3 regions of the Aliihoeflea sp. PC F10.4 genome follow, and region 3 is predicted to be linked to each of the others. Evidence: predicted binding sites of a transcription regulator. Region 3 holds the regulator's gene; each other region holds the start of a gene.

Region 1 (5,639 bases), 2.4 Mb from region 3:
GCATAAGGCTGGCTCCCAGGGATTAACCGACTGTTTCCGCTCGGCAAGCGCAAAGGATATGCGCAAAAGGCAGGCAATTGAAAGCGCTTTGTGCACTGCACGTTTCCTGTTTGCCGGTTTGACTAACGGCGACGAACCGGCAAGAAATGGGCAAAAGCGCCGCTTGCGCGCGTTCTGACCGGAGTAACCTACATGTCCGAGACACATTCCATCGTCGTCGCGAGTGCGGCCCGCACCCCTGTCGGCTCGTTCAACGGCGCATTCGCCGCCGTTCCCGCCCATGAACTGGGCGCAGCCGCCATCAAGGGCGCGCTCGAACGCGCTGGTGTCGACGGCAAAGACGTTGACGAAGTGATCATGGGCCAGATCCTGCAGGCCGGCGAGGGCCAGAACCCGGCACGTCAGGCCGCAATGGCGGCCGGCATTCCGCAGGAAGCTACAGCCTGGAGCCTCAACCAGCTTTGCGGCTCGGGACTTCGCGCCGTCGCCCTCGGCATGCAGCAGATCGCCACCGGCGATGCGAAAATCATCGTTGCGGGCGGGCAGGAATCCATGTCGATGGCTCCACATGCCGCACATATGCGTGCCGGCCAGAAGATGGGCGACTTCAAGATGATCGACACGATGATCAAGGACGGACTGTGGGACGCCTTTTACGGCTATCACATGGGCAACACGGCCGAGAATGTCGCTCGCCAATGGCAGTTGACGCGTGAGGAACAGGATCAGTTCGCGGTCGCCTCGCAGAACAAGGCGGAAGCTGCGCAGAAGGCCGGCCGCTTCAAGGACGAGATCGTCCCGTTCACGATCAAGACCCGCAAGGGCGACGTGGTGGTCGAGGACGATGAATATATCCGCCATGGCGCAACGATCGAAGCCATGCAGAAACTGAAGCCGGCTTTCGACAAGGAAGGCACGGTGACGGCTGCGAACGCGTCCGGCATTAATGACGGCGCGGCCGCCGTCGTTTTGATGAGCGCCGACGAAGCAAAGCGCCGCGGCATCACCCCGCTCGCTCGCATCGTTTCCTGGGCGACGGCCGGCGTCGACCCGCAGATCATGGGCACCGGCCCGATCCCCGCCTCGCGCAAGGCTCTTGAAAAGGCCGGCTGGTCCGTCGCCGACCTCGATCTCGTCGAGGCGAACGAGGCCTTTGCCGCACAGGCCTGCGCCGTCAACAAGGACATGGGCTGGAACCCGGACATCGTGAACGTCAATGGCGGCGCGATCGCCATCGGTCATCCGATCGGTGCATCGGGCGCGCGCGTCTTCAACACGCTGCTCTTCGAGATGAAGCGCCGCGGTGCGCAAAAGGGTCTCGCAACGCTTTGCATCGGCGGCGGAATGGGCGTCGCCATGTGCGTGGAAGCGGTGAACTGAGGGAAACAGGGAGTGGGGAAAGGGAAACAGGGACAAGCAATTCCCTACTTCCTCCTTGCCCGCTCCCCTCATAAAGAAGGGGAGGAGTATTCATGACCACACGCACAGCACTCGTCACTGGCGGCTCGCGCGGCATCGGCGCGGCTATTTCGCAGGCACTGACGGCCGCCGGATACAAGGTCGCCGCGACCTATGCCGGCAATGACGAGAAGGCGAACGCCTTTAGGGCCGAGACGGGCATTCCGGTGTTTAAATGGGATGTTTCGAGCTACGAGGCTTGCAAGGAAGGTATCGCCAAAGTCGAGGCCGAGATCGGGCCGATCGATGTGCTGGTCAACAATGCGGGAATCACGCGGGACGCGATGTTCCACCGCATGACGCCGGATATGTGGAACGAGGTCATCGGCACCAATCTGACCGGCCTGTTCAACATGACGCATCCGGTGTGGAGCGGCATGCGCGAGCGCAAATTCGGCCGGGTCATCAATATCTCGTCGATCAACGGTCAGAAGGGCCAGATGGGGCAGGCGAACTATTCAGCGGCGAAGGCCGGCGATATCGGCTTCACCAAGGCGCTTGCGCAGGAAGGCGCGAAGGCCGGCATCACAGTCAACGCCATTTGCCCCGGCTATATCGGCACCGACATGGTCATGGCCGTGCCGGAAAAGGTGCGCGAGGGCATCATCGCCCAGATTCCCGTCGGGCGTCTGGGCGAGCCGGATGAAATCGCGCGCTGCGTCGTCTTCCTCGCTTCCGACGACGCCAGCTTCATCACCGGCTCGACCATTTCGGCCAATGGCGGCCAGTTCGTCGTCTGAACGTCACCGACAAGCCCGTCTTTCCGCTCCGAAAATGCGTGGAAAGACGGTGCACGACTTGTGGACAACCGGTGGATGAATTGCCGTTGCGTGAACTGGAAGCGGCGCAAAAAGGAACGGAACGAGAACCTGCCGAGTCAGCGATTCGATCCCTTTTCGTTCCAGACTCGTTCCGCTTGGGCGACTGGCGCATGACGTTTCGAAATACTATGTGGGGCGCGCAAGAGGTCCGCCCATTCACTTGGCGGAGCCGGGGTGCTAACCGTTCCCGACATTCCGTCGGCCAAAAGGCCTTTTTGGATAGATGAACATTCAGCCTCGCCCGTCGCAGCCTTTGATCGTTTCCGGCCGCGACGTCACCGCGATCCTCGGTCCGACGAACACCGGCAAGACGCATCTGGCGATCGAACGCATGGTCGCCCATGAATCCGGCGTCATCGGCCTGCCTTTGCGCCTGCTCGCGCGTGAGGTCTATACGCGCGTGGTCGAAAAGGTCGGCGCATCGAAGGTCGCGCTGATCACGGGCGAGGAGAAGATCGTGCCGCCCGGCGCGCGCTATTCGGTCTGCACGGTGGAAGCGATGCCGCGCGAGACGGATGCGGCTTTCGTCGCCATCGACGAGGTGCAGCTTGCCGCCGATTTCGAGCGCGGCCACATCTTCACAGACCGCATCCTCAATCTGCGCGGCCGTCAGGAAACACTGCTTCTTGGCGCGGCGACGATGCGCCCGATCCTCGAAAAGCTCCTGCGCGGCGTTTCCGTCGTCACCCGTCCGCGCATGTCGCATCTGGCCTATGCGGGCTCCAAGAAGCTGACGCGCCTGCCGCGCCGCACGGCGATCGTCGCCTTCTCCGCCGACGAGGTCTACGCCATCGCCGAATTGATCCGCCGCCAGCGCGGCGGGGCGGCTGTGGTGCTCGGCGCGCTCAGCCCTCGCACGCGAAACGCACAGGTCGAGCTCTACCAGTCCGGCGATGTCGATTACCTCATCGCCACCGACGCGATCGGCATGGGTTTGAATCTCGATGTGGACCATGTCGCCTTCGCACAGAACCGCAAATTCGACGGCTTCCAGTATCGCGAATTGACGCCTGCCGAGTTCGGCCAGATCGCCGGGCGGGCCGGACGTCACCTGCGCGACGGCACCTTCGGCGTGACCGGCCGGGTCGATCCTTTGAGCGACGAACTGGTCGAGCGCATCGAGGCGCATAATTTCGACAGCGTGAAAGTGCTTCAATGGCGTAGCGCCGTGTTCGATTTTTCCTCGATCGACGCCCTGAAGCGCTCGATCGACGCTCCACCACCTCTGGAAGGCCTGGCGCGCGCCCTTCCGGCGGTCGACGCCAAGGCGCTCGACATTCTGGCGCAGGACGATCGCGTACGCGCGTTGGCTGACACGCCCGAACGCGTGGCGCTTTTGTGGGATGCGTGCGCCCTGCCCGACTATCGCCGCATCGCGCCCGCACAGCATGCCGAACTGATCCGGTCGATCTTCATCGACCTTGCGACCAAGAGGTATGTCGATGCCGATTATATGGCCGAGCAGGTTCACCGTGCCGACGCCACGAGCGGCGACATCGACGCGCTCTCTCACCGGATCGCTCAGATTAGGACCTGGACTTTTGTTTCGAACCGGCCGGGATGGCTTGCCGATCCGGTCTATTGGCAGGAAAAAACACGCGATATCGAGGACAGACTGTCCGATGCGCTCCACGAACGATTGACGAAACGCTTCGTAGACCGCAGGACATCGGTGCTGATGCGGCGCTTAAGAGAAAATAGCATGCTTGAAGCTGAAATTAATCCGGCCGGCGACGTTTTGGTCGAAGGCCACCATGTGGGCGAATTGCAAGGCTTTCGCTTTACCGCCGACCAGAAGGCGGAAGGCGAGGACGCCAAGGCCGTGCGCGCTGCTGCGCAAAAGGTGCTTGCGAGCGAATTCGAGGCACGCGCCGAACGGTTCGCGGCGAGCGGCAATTCCGACTTCGCGCTGACGGCCGATGGCCTCGTGCGCTGGATCGGCGCGCCCGTCGCGACATTGACGGCAGGCGACGAGGCATTGCGCCCGCGGGCAATTCTTCTTGCCGACGAGCAATTGACCGGTGCGGCGCGTGACAAGGTCGCCGCCCGCATCGACCGTTTCGTCAACTATCAGATCGAGACGGCGCTGAAGCCGCTTTTCGACTTGACCGCGGCCGAGCAACTTTCGGGCATGGCGCGCGGCATCGCGTTCCAGCTCGTTGAGAATTTCGGCCTCCTGAACCGCCGCGACGTGGCCGAGGACGTGCGCGGGCTCGATCAGGACGCACGCGCCGCGCTGCGTCGTCTGGGCGTGCGCTTCGGCGCATTCCATGTCTTCATCCCCGCGCTGTTGAAGCCCGGCCCGGCCGGCATCGTCACGCTGCTCTGGGCGCTGAAGAACGACGGCAAGGACAAGCCCGGCTTCGGCGATGTGGTCAACGCACTCGCCTCGGGCCGCACCTCGCTCGTGATCGATCAGGCGATCGACAAGGATTTCTACAGGCTCGCCGGCTACCGCAATCTTGGCCGGCGCGCGGTGCGCGTCGATATTCTCGAGCGCCTCGCCGATCTCATTCGCCCTGCGCTTGCCTGGAAGGCAGGCGTCGGCCCCCGTCCTGACGGTGCATTCGACGGCAACGCCTTCATCGTCACACCCGCCATGATGTCGATCCTCGGTGCGACCGCCGAGGACATGGACGAAATCCTGAAGGGTCTCGGTTATCGCGGCGACGTCAAACCGGAAGAAGAAGTAAAGGCGAAGCTCGACGCGTTCGACGCCGAGGCGAAAGCCAAGGCAGAACCGGCGCAACCAGCGGAGGAAGCTGCCGCTTCGAGCGAGCCGGCGGATGAACAGGGTGACGTCGAGCCTGCCGAACCGGCCAGCGCAGAAGCGCCCGAACCTGTGGCTGCCGCTGACCAGCCCGCGCAGACCGAAAGCGTCGATGAGGCTTCGCCGGACACATCGGTGGAAGATGCGTCTTCCGAAGACGTCGCAACCGAGCCGGAAGAACCCAAGACGATCACCATCTGGCGGCAGGGCCGGTTCGACGGGCGCCCGCGCCGCGAGCAAGGTAACCGCAACCCGCGCGGAGACCAGCGCCGTCAGGGCGGCCGCTCCGACGAGGCGAACAACGCAGACGGCGAAAAGCGCAGCTTCCGTGGCAAAGGCCGCGAGGACCGGCGGGATGGGGCCAAGGGGCCGCGCAAGGGTAACAAGCCGCACGGCGGCCGGGATGCCAGACCGGGCGGCGCAGAGCGCCGCTGGGAAGCCAAAGCCCCGCGCGAAGCCAAGCCGGCGAAGATCGATCCCGATTCACCCTTCGCCAAGCTCGCCGCGCTCAAGGACCAGTTGAAGAAATAGGGAACCGGCATTCGGAATGACCGACGTCGCGCGCCAGCGCATCGATAAATGGCTCTTCT
Region 2 (5,639 bases), 410 kb from region 3:
AAGCGCCATCGCGCCTTCCGCAATCGCATCGTCGACCGCCATCAGCCGCGTCGTCACAGGCGCATTCTGGAGAATGATTTCGTTGGCGAAATCCTCGATACGCGAAAGTTCGTCCGACGCGATAGGTTTTTGGTGCGAAAAGTCGAAGCGCAGTCGCTCGGACGCAACGAGCGAGCCTTTTTGCGCGACATGCGTGCCGAGCACTTCGCGCAACGCCTCATGCACGAGATGCGTGGCCGAGTGATTGCGGCGGATGCGGGCGCGACGCGACGCATCGACTTTGAGTTCGACTTCGTCACCGACCTTCAGCGACCCTTCCGAAACACGGCCCAGATGCACGAAGAGGCCATCCGCCTTCTTCTGCGTATCCGTAATATCGACCGAAAAGCCGTCGCCCGAAATCGTGCCGGTATCGCCAACCTGACCGCCCGACTCGCCATAGAACGGCGTCTGGTTCGTCAGGATTGCGACCTCCTCGCCCGCGCCGGCCCTGTCGACGGGCGCACCGTTCATGACGAGCGCCGCGATGACGCCTTCGGCGGCTTCCATATCGTATCCGAGGAATTCCGTCGCACCCAGCCTGTCGCGCAGGCCGAACCAGACGGTTTCCGTCGCCGCCTCGCCCGAGCCGGCCCAGTTGGCGCGCGCCTCGGCCTTTTGACGTTCCATCGCATCGGTAAAGCCGGAAAGGTCGACGGAAATGCCGCGCTGGCGCAGCGCATCCTGCGTCAGATCGAGCGGGAAGCCGAACGTATCGTAAAGCTTGAACGCGGTTTCACCGTCAAGCATGTCGCCCTGCGCGAGATTTTCGGACGCGTCCGATAGCAAGCCAAGTCCACGCGCCAACGTCCTGCGGAACCGCGATTCTTCGAGTTTCAGTGTCTCAGTGATCAGCGCCTCGGCGCGACCGAGCTCGGGGTAGGCCTGTCCCATCTCGCGGACCAACGCCGGCACGAGCTTGTGCATCAGCGGGTCGGACGCGCCGAGCAACTGGCCGTGGCGCATCGCACGACGCATGATACGGCGGAGCACGTAACCCCGCCCCTCGTTCGACGGCAGAACACCGTCAGCAATCAGGAAGCAGGACGAACGCAGATGATCTGCGATGACGCGAAACGACGCGATCGTCTCGGAATTCGGTGCCCTGCCGAGCGCTGACGCGGTCGCGTCGATCAGATGACGGAAAAGGTCTGTCTCGAAAACGCTCTCGACGCCTTGCAGAATCGAGGCCATCCGCTCCAGTCCCATGCCGGTATCGATGGACGGGCGCGGAAGCGGCTCCTGCACGCCCGGCTGGGTCTGCTCGAACTGCATAAAGACGAGGTTCCAGAATTCCAGAAACCGGTCGCCGTCTTCTTCGGGGCTTCCGGGCGGACCGCCCCAGATATGCTCGCCCCGATCGATGAAGATTTCCGAACAGGGACCGCAGGGACCGGTGTCCCCCATCGCCCAGAAATTATCGCTGGTCGGAATGCGGATGATGCGTTCATCCGGGAAACCCGCGATCTTCTTCCAGTGGTTCGCCGCCTCGTCGTCCGTGTGGTAGACGGTGACGAGAAGCTTGTCCTTCGGAAGGTCGAACTCCTTGGTGACGAGGTTCCACGCAAGCTCGATAGCGTGTTCCTTGAAATAGTCCCCGAACGAGAAATTGCCGAGCATCTCGAAAAAAGTGAGATGGCGCGCGGTGTAACCGACATTGTCGAGGTCGTTGTGCTTGCCGCCTGCCCGCACCACTTTCTGCGCGGTCGTCGCGCGCGAATAGGAACGCGTTTCAAGTCCCGTGAAGACGTTCTTGAACTGCACCATGCCCGCATTGGTGAACATCAACGTCGGATCGTTGCGCGGCACGAGCGGGCTGGACGCGACCGCCTCGTGACCGTTCTTCCGGAAGTAGTCGAGGAAGGTCGATCGGATTTCGTTGACGCCACTCATCTGGTGAACCCTTACGTGCTGGCTGGGTCCCGCTTTGCGGGAAGGAATGGCCTTTTACCGTCAGGTACATGTACTGTCCAGAAATCCGGCAGCCTGCAACGATTGCCTATCAAACAAAAAGCCGCCGGCTTCAAGCCGACGGCTTTCCTATCCCGACCGAAAGTCAGATTTTACATGCCGGAGGCATCGTCGAAATCGCCGTCGCCATCTTCCGGCTTGCCTTCATCGAGAAACTTCTCCGCGATCAGCCCGGCATTCTGGCGCAGCGCCAATTCGATCTCGCGCATCGTTTCCGGGTTATCGCGCAGGAACTGCTTGGCGTTCTCGCGCCCCTGCCCGAGGCGCTGCGAATTGTAGGAGAACCATGCACCGGACTTTTCGACGATTCCCGCCTTGACGCCGAGATCGACAAGTTCGCCGGTCTTAGACACGCCCTCGCCATACATGATGTCGAATTCGACCTGCTTGAAGGGCGGAGCCAGCTTGTTCTTGACCACCTTGACGCGGGTCTGGTTGCCGACGACTTCGTCGCGATCCTTGACCGAACCGATCCGGCGGATGTCGAGACGAACGGAGGCGTAGAACTTGAGCGCGTTGCCGCCCGTCGTCGTCTCGGGCGAACCGAACATGACGCCGATCTTCATGCGGATCTGGTTGATGAAGATGACCATGCAGTTCGAGCGCGAGATCGAGGCCGTCAGCTTGCGCAGCGCTTGGCTCATCAGGCGAGCCTGAAGGCCTGGCAGCGAATCGCCCATCTCGCCCTCGATTTCCGCGCGTGGCGTCAAAGCCGCCACCGAATCGATGACGAGAACGTCGATCGCACCAGAGCGTACCAGCGTGTCGCAGATTTCGAGCGCCTGTTCGCCCGTATCGGGCTGCGAGATCAGAAGGTTTTCAAGATCGACGCCCAGCTTGCGGGCATAGACCGGATCGAGCGCGTGTTCAGCATCGACGAAGGCGCAGATGCCGCCCTTCTTCTGAGCCTCGGCGACCGTGTGAAGCGCGAGCGTCGTCTTGCCCGAGCTTTCCGGGCCGTAAATCTCGATGATGCGCCCCTTGGGCAATCCACCGACACCGAGCGCGATATCGAGACCGAGCGAGCCGGTCGGCACCGTCTCGATCTCCACCACCTGTTCGTTCGCGCCGAGCCGCATGATCGAGCCCTTGCCGAACGCACGCTCGATCTGCGAAAGCGCAGCGTCGAGTGCCTTTGTCTTGTCCACAGTTCTGTCCTCTACAAGCCGCAATGAATTCTGAGCCATGATACATATCCCATGATGGTCAGCGAAAGTGGACAGTTCGGTGTCCCTCGAATTTTTGTACCTTTTTTGTTCTCTTTGTGCAAGAGGGATTAAATCATTGATAGATAAGCATTTCGGCATTTATGTTCGAACTATGTTCTTGCCGGTGCGTCATTTCATGTCGCTCGTTCTCCCAGGATCGAACCGCATGAGCGGGCGCGCATGACGCTGAATGAACGTCCTCTGATTCTGGCTGTGGGTGGGGCGCATGTAGACCGGCGCGGGACCGTGACGGGCGCCTATGTCGAAGGTGCATCCAATCCCGGGACGATGCGTGAGGAGATCGGCGGCGGCGCGTTCAACGCATTGCGCAACGCCTGCCGGCTCGGCGCGGCGGGCGCGATGCTGTCGGTGCGCGGCGGCGATCTGGCCGGGCAGACGGTTGCAGGCGCGATCGCCGACGCAGGCATATCCGATCTTTCCGCCACGTTCCTCGATCGTCAGACCCCGAGTTATACTGCGATCCTGCGTGAGGACGGCGAACTCGTCTGCGGCTTTGCCGATATGAACCTTTACGAACTCGCGTTCGAAAAACAGTTGCGCCGCCATCCGTTTCGCGACGCCGTTCCGCACGCCGACTGCATTTTGACGGATGCGAATCTGCCGCAAGCGGCGCTGGAGCGATTAACTGCAAGTGTTTCGGACAAGCAGATTTTCGCAATCGCGATATCGCCCGCGAAAGTCGTGCGCCTGAAACCTGTCCTGTCCACTTTGTCGGCGCTGTTCATGAACCAGAACGAAGCGCGTGCCCTGACTGACGCGGACGTGAGCGCCACCAGCGAAGAACTCGCTGCAAAGCTGATGAAGATGGGCGTGCAACGCGCAGTCGTCACATCGGGAAGCGCACCGCTTATCGCAATCGACGGCGGGCGCGTTTCGACGCTGCCGCCCTTCGTGTCAACAAAAGTCCGCGATGTCACGGGAGCGGGCGATTCGCTCGCGGGTGTGACGATGTTACGCCTCATTCAGGGGCTGGACTTCGCGCAAGCCGTGCGTCATGGCATCGCCGCGGCGTCGCTGACCGTCGAAAGCGAAAACGTCGTCGCCGATTTCACGGACGAAGACCTAGAACGGCGGCTAGCCGAAATCCCCCAACCAGCCGGAGCATGACATGATGTCGTCCCAGATCGATTTCGCACCCGAGGTTGCCGCAGCGCTCGAGGCGGGCAAGCCCGTGGTCGCGCTCGAAAGCACCATCATCACGCATGGCATGCCTTATCCGCAAAATGCGCAAATGGCCGCGCGTGTGGAAGAGATCATTCGCGAGGAAGAGGCGGTGCCGGCCACAATCGCTGTGATGGACGGGCGAATCCGGATCGGGCTTTCGCAAGCCGAGCGCGACGCATTGGCGCAAACGACGGGCGCCATGAAATTGTCGCGCGCGGACCTTGCCTTCGCCGTCTCGCAGAAAAGAACCGGCGGTACGACGGTCGCCGCAACCATGATTGCGGCTTCGCTGGCCGGCATCCAGGTCTTTGCGACCGGTGGTATCGGAGGCGTCCACAAGGGCGCGGAAACGAGTTTCGACATATCGGCCGACCTCGACGAATTGGCGCGCACGCCGGTCATCGTCGTGTCGGCTGGACCGAAGGCGATCCTCGATGGCGAAAAGACGCTGGAAGTTCTGGAGACGCGCGGTGTCCCCGTCGTCGGATACCGCACGGATGTGATGCCCGCCTTCTGGTCCTCGTCGTCGACGCTGTCCGCACCCTTGCGCCTCGATGAACCGAGCGACATAGCCGCGTTTCACGTCGCCCGGCAGGAACTCGGGCTGGGCGGCGGCATGTTGATCGCCAATCCGGTGCCGAGCGATCAAGAAATCGCAGCCGACATCATGGCCACCCACATTGAAAAAGCGCAGAGCGAGCTTGGTCCGAACGGTATTTCGGGCAAGGCCGTCACGCCCTATCTGCTTGGCCGCATTCTCGAACTGACCGATGGCGCAAGCCTTAAGACGAACATCGCGCTGGTCGAGAACAACGCCCGCCTCGCCGCAAGGATCGCCAAGGCGCTTTGAGCGATCACAAACCGCAAAACAAAAAAGCCCCGGCTTGACCGGGGCTTTTTTCTGTTCCGAAAATCCGATCAGGTGATCGGCGAAAGATGGATTTCCACACGGCGATTCTGCTGGCGGCCTTCCGGCGTCGCGTTGGAAGCGACCGGCTGGGTATCTGCGAAACCGTTGACGGCAAAGCGGCGGCCATCGGTGCCCTGCGAGTTGAGATAGTTGGCGACCGAAAGCGCCCGGCGCTCCGACAGGCCCTGATTGTGCTGGCGGCTGCCGGTCGAATCGGTGTGGCCGTTGACGTCCACGATCGTCTGCGGGAAGCGGCGAAGGACGAGACCGACCGAATTCAGCGTGCTGTAGAATTCCGAACGCACCTGGTCCTGATCGGTATCAAA
Region 3 (5,639 bases):
GGCAGATGGATGGGATTGAGAAGTGTCATGGCTCTGTCAGTTCGCAAGGCTGCGGGCCTGGTCGATCATCCGGCGCACGACCGCATTGTCCTGATGAGCCGGCACATTCAGTTCGCCGGTCACCCATTTGACGATATCCGCGTCGGCCTCGCCGAGGAGCGATTCGAACAGTTCGAGTTCGGCGTTTGCAAGGCTTGGCAGTTCCCGATCCGCAAAGCCGCCGACGACCAGATCAGCCTCGCGCGTGCCGCGATGCCAGGCGCGAAAGCGCGCCTTGCGCTTGCGGATTTCGAGCGGGTCGTTGCGAAAGGTGATGTCTGACATGGGGAAAATCCGGTTGGCCCGCGCATATAGCGTCTGACAGGGCCGATGTCAGCCTTTGCGCGTTCGAACCGCGTCGATAGTATCGCACCATGCGTCCCACCGAACTTGATCCTCTTTTCGCGCCTGTCACCTCGCTCGTCGGCATCGGCGAGAAGACGGCTGACCTCATGCGTCGCATCGTGACAGCCGACACGACGGGCCGTGATTTGCGCGCCGCCGATATTCTCTTCGTGCCGCCCTATGCGGTGATCGACCGGACGCGACGCCCCGGCATAGCGCAGTCCGGCGAAGGCTCCATCGTCACACTCAACCTGACCGTCGACCGTCATCAGCCTCCACCGCGCGGACGTGGCTCGGTGCCCTACCGTGTCTTCGCATTCGATGAGACGGGCGAGATCGCGCTGACCTTTTTCCACGCCAAAGGCCAATGGCTGGAAAAGCTGATGCCCGAGGGAAGCGAGATCGTCGTCTCGGGCAAGGTCGAGTGGTTCAATGGCCGCCCGTCCATGGTCCATCCCGATCATATCGTCGCCAAGGAAGATGCCGCCTCCCTGCCCTTGATCGAGCCCGTCTATCCGATGACGGCGGGACTTTCGGCCAAGCTCCTGCGCAAGGCGATTTCGTCCGCGCTCGAACGCCTTCCCGCTCTGCCCGAATGGCAGGATGCGTCCGTCCTCGACCGTCACCGATTCCCGACATTCGGCGAGGCGCTTGTCGAACTGCATCGACCCGAAAACGCGGCCGACTGCGAATCGACAAGCCCGGCATGGCGGCGTCTCGCCTATGACGAGCTCCTTGCCGGACAGGTCGCGCTCGCGATGGTGCGCATGCGGATGCGCAAACTAGCAGGACGCAAGCTGACTGGCGACGGGTCGCGCGGCGAGGCGGTGCGAGCCGCCCTGCCCTATGGCCTGACCGGCGCGCAGGAACGCTCGGTTCGTGAGATCGAGGCCGATCTTGCCCAGCCCGACCGGATGCTGCGCTTGCTTCAGGGCGATGTCGGCTCCGGAAAAACGGTGGTCGCCCTGATGGCGATGGCGCGCGCCGCCGAGGCAGGTGCGCAATCAGCGCTGATGGCTCCGACCGAAATTCTCGCGCGTCAGCATTTTTCGACAATTGCTCCTTTGGCCGAGAAAGCCGGCCTCACTGCCGCCATCCTGACTGGCCGGGAAAAGGGTCGTGAACGGGCGCAGACGCTGGCCGCCATCGCCGACGGGTCCATCGATATCGTCATCGGCACGCACGCGATCTTCCAGGACGCGGTGGCCTTCCGCGACCTCGCGCTCGCGGTGATCGACGAGCAGCACCGCTTCGGCGTTCATCAGCGGCTTGCCATCGGCGCGAAAGGCGCGGCAGTCGACATTCTCGTCATGACAGCGACTCCGATCCCGCGCACGCTGGTGCTGACTGCGTTCGGAGACATGGATGTCTCGCGCCTCGACGAAAAGCCTGCCGGGCGTCAGCCGATCCAGACCGTCACGCTACCTCTCGAACGCCTGTCGGACCTGATCGAACGCATTCGACGTGCAGTGAGCGAAGGCCAGAAAATCTACTGGATCTGCCCACTCGTGGAGGAAGCCGAAGGCATGGACGTGATGTCCGCCGCCGACCGGCATAAAGCGCTGGCCGAGATTTTCGGCTCCGATGTCGGGCTGGTTCACGGCCGCATGTCGGGCGCGGCGAAAGACGAGGCGATGGCCGATTTTAAAGCCGGACGCACCCGTATTCTCGTTGGAACGACTGTCATCGAGGTCGGCGTCGACGTGCCGGACGCCACCATTATCGTCATCGAACACGCCGAAAGGTTCGGCCTTGCGCAACTGCACCAGTTGCGCGGACGGGTCGGGCGCGGCGATGCGGCTTCGAGTTGCGTGCTTCTCTATCAATCTCCGCTCGGCGAGATCGCGAAGCAGCGCCTTTCGGTCATGCGCGACACCGAAGACGGGTTCCGCATCGCCGAAGAGGATTTGAAACTGCGCGGCGAAGGCGAATTGCTCGGCACGCGCCAGTCCGGCACGCCGGGTTTCCAGCTTGCACGGCTCGAACACCACGCCGATCTTCTCGCCATCGCACGCGACGACGCACGCCTTTTGCTCGACCGCGACCCTGACCTTACCGGTCCGCGTGGCAAGGCAATCCGCACGCTTCTCTATCTGTTTGGCCGCGACGACGCGATCAGGTTGATTCGCGCCGGTTGAGGAATGCCGAAAGCGCCACGAGCAGCCAGCCCGCGATCAGGAGTAGGCCACCTGCCGGAGCGGCCATCGGGAAAAGCCGCGTTTCGAGGAACGAGCGCGCGACAAGATCGCCGCAAAATAAGAGAATGCCGGCAACGATCGTCCAGCCGCCCGCGATCTGCCATCGACCGAACCACCCCGCCGATACCACCAGCAGGGCCGGTGCATGGATAAGCAGGAACGACGCGGCCGTGCCGAGATCGCCACCTGTGCGATGCGCTGCAACCGCCGATAAGGCCACGCCGCTTGCACCGAACAGCGCCCCTATTGCGAAGAGAATCCGCCCCGGTTCAATCATTTCAGCCCCTGATTCATGCAATTTCGTCGTGACTCTTGCAGAACACAACTGGAACAGGTAGGTTTGTTCTGGTTTTGTTTTAACGATTCCTTTTAAGGCCAGCCATGCTGACGCGCAAGCAACACGAACTCCTTCTCTTCATCCATCAGCGCCTCAAGGAGAGCGGTGTGCCGCCCTCCTTCGACGAAATGAAGGAAGCGCTGGGGTTGGCTTCAAAATCCGGCATTCACCGGCTGATCACCGCTCTTGAGGAGCGAGGCTTCTTGCGCCGCATGCCAAACCGGGCGCGCGCCCTGGAAGTTATCAAGCTGCCGGAGTCGATTTCTCAGCCTCCGAAACGCTTTCAACCGAGCGTCATTCAGGGCAGCCTCTCGGATAAGCCTGCGGCGAAGCCGGAACGACAGCCGCTACAGCCCGCGACCCGCGGTCCCATCGAGGTTCCAGTCATGGGGCGGATCGCGGCAGGTGTGCCGATCGACGCCATCCAGCACGCAACACGCGCCGTTACCGTCCCGCCAGACATGCTGACGGGTGGCGAGCATTACGCGCTGGAAGTTCACGGCGATTCAATGGTCGAGGCCGGTATCCTTGATGGTGACACAGTTATCATCCGCTCGGGCCAATCCGCGACGCCAGGCGAAATCGTGGTCGCACTCGTCGACGATCAGGAAGCGACGCTCAAACGCTTTCGCCGCAAAGGCGCGTCGATTGCACTCGAGGCCGCCAATCCGGCCTATGAGACCAAGATCTACGGCTCGGACCGTGTGAAGGTGCAGGGCAAGCTGGTCGGGCTGATCCGGAAATACTGAACTGGAAGCTGATACGACCTGGGTTGACACAGGGCGAGCGAGGTTATCGAGAAGGAAGCCGGTGTTCGGTTCGATGGGTGGTTATATGCCAACGCATCAATGATCAGTCGTTTTCGGCTTGCGATGGCTCGGCTGGTGCCGGTCGTTCGGGACGGACGTAAGGTCCCATTCCGCGCGCGGCGCGTGAGAAGCGGCGATGATCGTGCCAGGGTCGATATGGCTCGGTGATCGCATATCGTATGTGAGGTTGTGCCGCTCCCTCGCTCCGCCATGTGATCTGCGCACTGCCGCCTCTTGCCAGATCGCGCGCGGTTATTACCTTCACCGAAGGGGCGCGACATGGGTTTTCGGCGGTCGCGTCCGCAATGACGATCAGCCCTGCCTCGCCGCAAACCTGTTCAGCGATTTCTGCTGTTTCGGCATAAGCAATGACGTTTCCTTTCGCACTCGTCGCGGTGCAAAGCCCTTCATGGCAGACGAAGACGCCGTCAGTCTGCCCAGGCACGACCTGTTCCGGCCCTAATGGCCGTTCGAAATTCTGCACGTCGAAGGCTCGTAGCCAGTTCTGGATCGTGAAGCGGTTCGGACGCTGGCGATTGACCGCGATGCCGCCGCTTGTCGTGCTAACTGCAACCAGCCGCGCGTCTTCTGAAATCAACACGTCCGGCAATTGGCGTGTTGCGAGCAGCGCAATGCCAGCAGCGATCAGCGGTACCGCCGCCCAGCGCAGGACACCTCCCGTCATGGTCAAAATGACGAGTGCGCAAGTCAGAACCAGCACCGCGGAAAGCGGTATGGCACCGGTCGCATCGAACGCCGATCTCTCGGCCAACCAGAACGCGATCGTCGTCATTCCCCATATGCCCATCCCCATCAGGTCGAGCGGCAGGCCATCGAGACCAACCGGCATCAAGACTGTCGCGAGCACCGCCATGGGCATGATGATGATGGAAACGAGCGGCATCGCTGTGAGATTTGCGATGACGCCCAATGGAGAGATCTGCTGGAAGTGCCAGGCGGTGAACAACGCCGTTGCCACCCCTGCTATGATCGATGTCATCGCAAGTGCCGTTGCGTTGGACAAACCGGAGCGGAGCAGACCCGCCTTCGGCGGTGGGCCGCGATCTTCAAGACGATCGCGCTTGCGTGCGCTCCAAGCGCCATATGCGGCAATCAGCGCGGCGGTCGCGGCAAACGACATCTGGAAGCTCGGGCCGATCACCTCATGCGGTGAGACGAGGATGATGATCAGTGCCGATATCGCCAGATTGCGCATCGTCAGCGCCGCGCGATCGAACAAAACCGCGATCAGCATGACGGCAAGCATCAGGAACGCGCGCTGTGCGGCGATGTCCCCGCCCGACACGATGAGGTAAAATCCTGTGCCGAACAGGGCGGTGCCGGCGGCGTATTTTTTCACCGGATGCCGCGTGGCAAGACCGGGAAAAAACGCAGCCGCCGTGCGGATGGAGACCATGATCGTGCCGCCGACGAGCGCCATGTGCAGCCCCGAGATCGATATGACATGGTAGAGTCCGGTAATCCGCATCGCTTCATTGGCAGCTTCGGGAATGCCTGTTCGTATCCCTGTGATCAACGCGGCTGCAATGCCGCCTTCCATGCCGCCGATACGCGCGACGATCCGCTCGGCCACATCGCCGCGCCGACTTTCGATCCATGTGCCAAGGCGCTCCTTGCGCGTCGATGCCGTCGCGAGTTCCGTTGCGTCCGGTCCTCTCATGAAAAAGCCGCTACCGCCAATGCCGTCGAAATAGCGCTTGAAGGCGAAATCGTAGCTTTGCGGGCGCACCGGCCCCGACGGCGGCATCAGGCGGGCGATGCCGACAACGCCTGCGCCGGGCACGAGGCCATCGGGAATCGAACGCGCCGTGACGCGGACCCGGTCGGGCGCATAGCGCAGTTCTGGACGGCCGGTCGAGACGACATCGAGTGTAAGCCGCACGCGGCCGC

Evidence for each region. The regulator LexA, encoded in region 3, represses DNA repair genes until DNA is damaged. The targets are predictions, from matches to a motif close to TGTTCNNNNTGTGTTCNG.
Region 1: ACX82Z_RS19900 (helicase-related protein) is a predicted target of LexA. The motif match lies at 2,356-2,373, and genes of this name have one in related genera.
Region 2: recA (recombinase RecA) is a predicted target of LexA. The motif match lies at 3,321-3,338, and genes of this name have one in related genera.

The regions. Positions count from the first base shown of each region.
Region 1 is NZ_JBTSWH010000001.1:3,969,461-3,975,099, reverse strand. Features, by position in the region: gene phaR (polyhydroxyalkanoate synthesis repressor PhaR) at 1-4, opposite strand, end outside; gene ACX82Z_RS19910 (acetyl-CoA C-acetyltransferase) at 193-1,380, shown strand; gene phbB (acetoacetyl-CoA reductase) at 1,473-2,198, shown strand; gene ACX82Z_RS19900 (helicase-related protein) at 2,503-5,580, shown strand; gene ACX82Z_RS19895 (RNA-binding S4 domain-containing protein) at 5,597-5,639, shown strand, end outside.
Region 2 is NZ_JBTSWH010000001.1:1,156,071-1,161,709, reverse strand. Features, by position in the region: gene alaS (alanine--tRNA ligase) at 1-1,932, opposite strand, end outside; gene recA (recombinase RecA) at 2,103-3,197, opposite strand; gene ACX82Z_RS05760 (carbohydrate kinase family protein) at 3,399-4,346, shown strand; gene ACX82Z_RS05755 (pseudouridine-5'-phosphate glycosidase) at 4,348-5,253, shown strand; gene ACX82Z_RS05750 (OmpA family protein) at 5,322-5,639, opposite strand, start outside.
Region 3 is NZ_JBTSWH010000001.1:1,566,018-1,571,656, forward strand. Features, by position in the region: gene mfd (transcription-repair coupling factor) at 1-29, opposite strand, end outside; gene ACX82Z_RS07820 (FAD assembly factor SdhE) at 37-324, opposite strand; gene recG (ATP-dependent DNA helicase RecG) at 414-2,522, shown strand; gene ACX82Z_RS07830 (DUF423 domain-containing protein) at 2,500-2,859, opposite strand; gene lexA (transcriptional repressor LexA) at 2,964-3,668, shown strand; gene ACX82Z_RS07840 (ComEC/Rec2 family competence protein) at 3,772-5,639, opposite strand, start outside.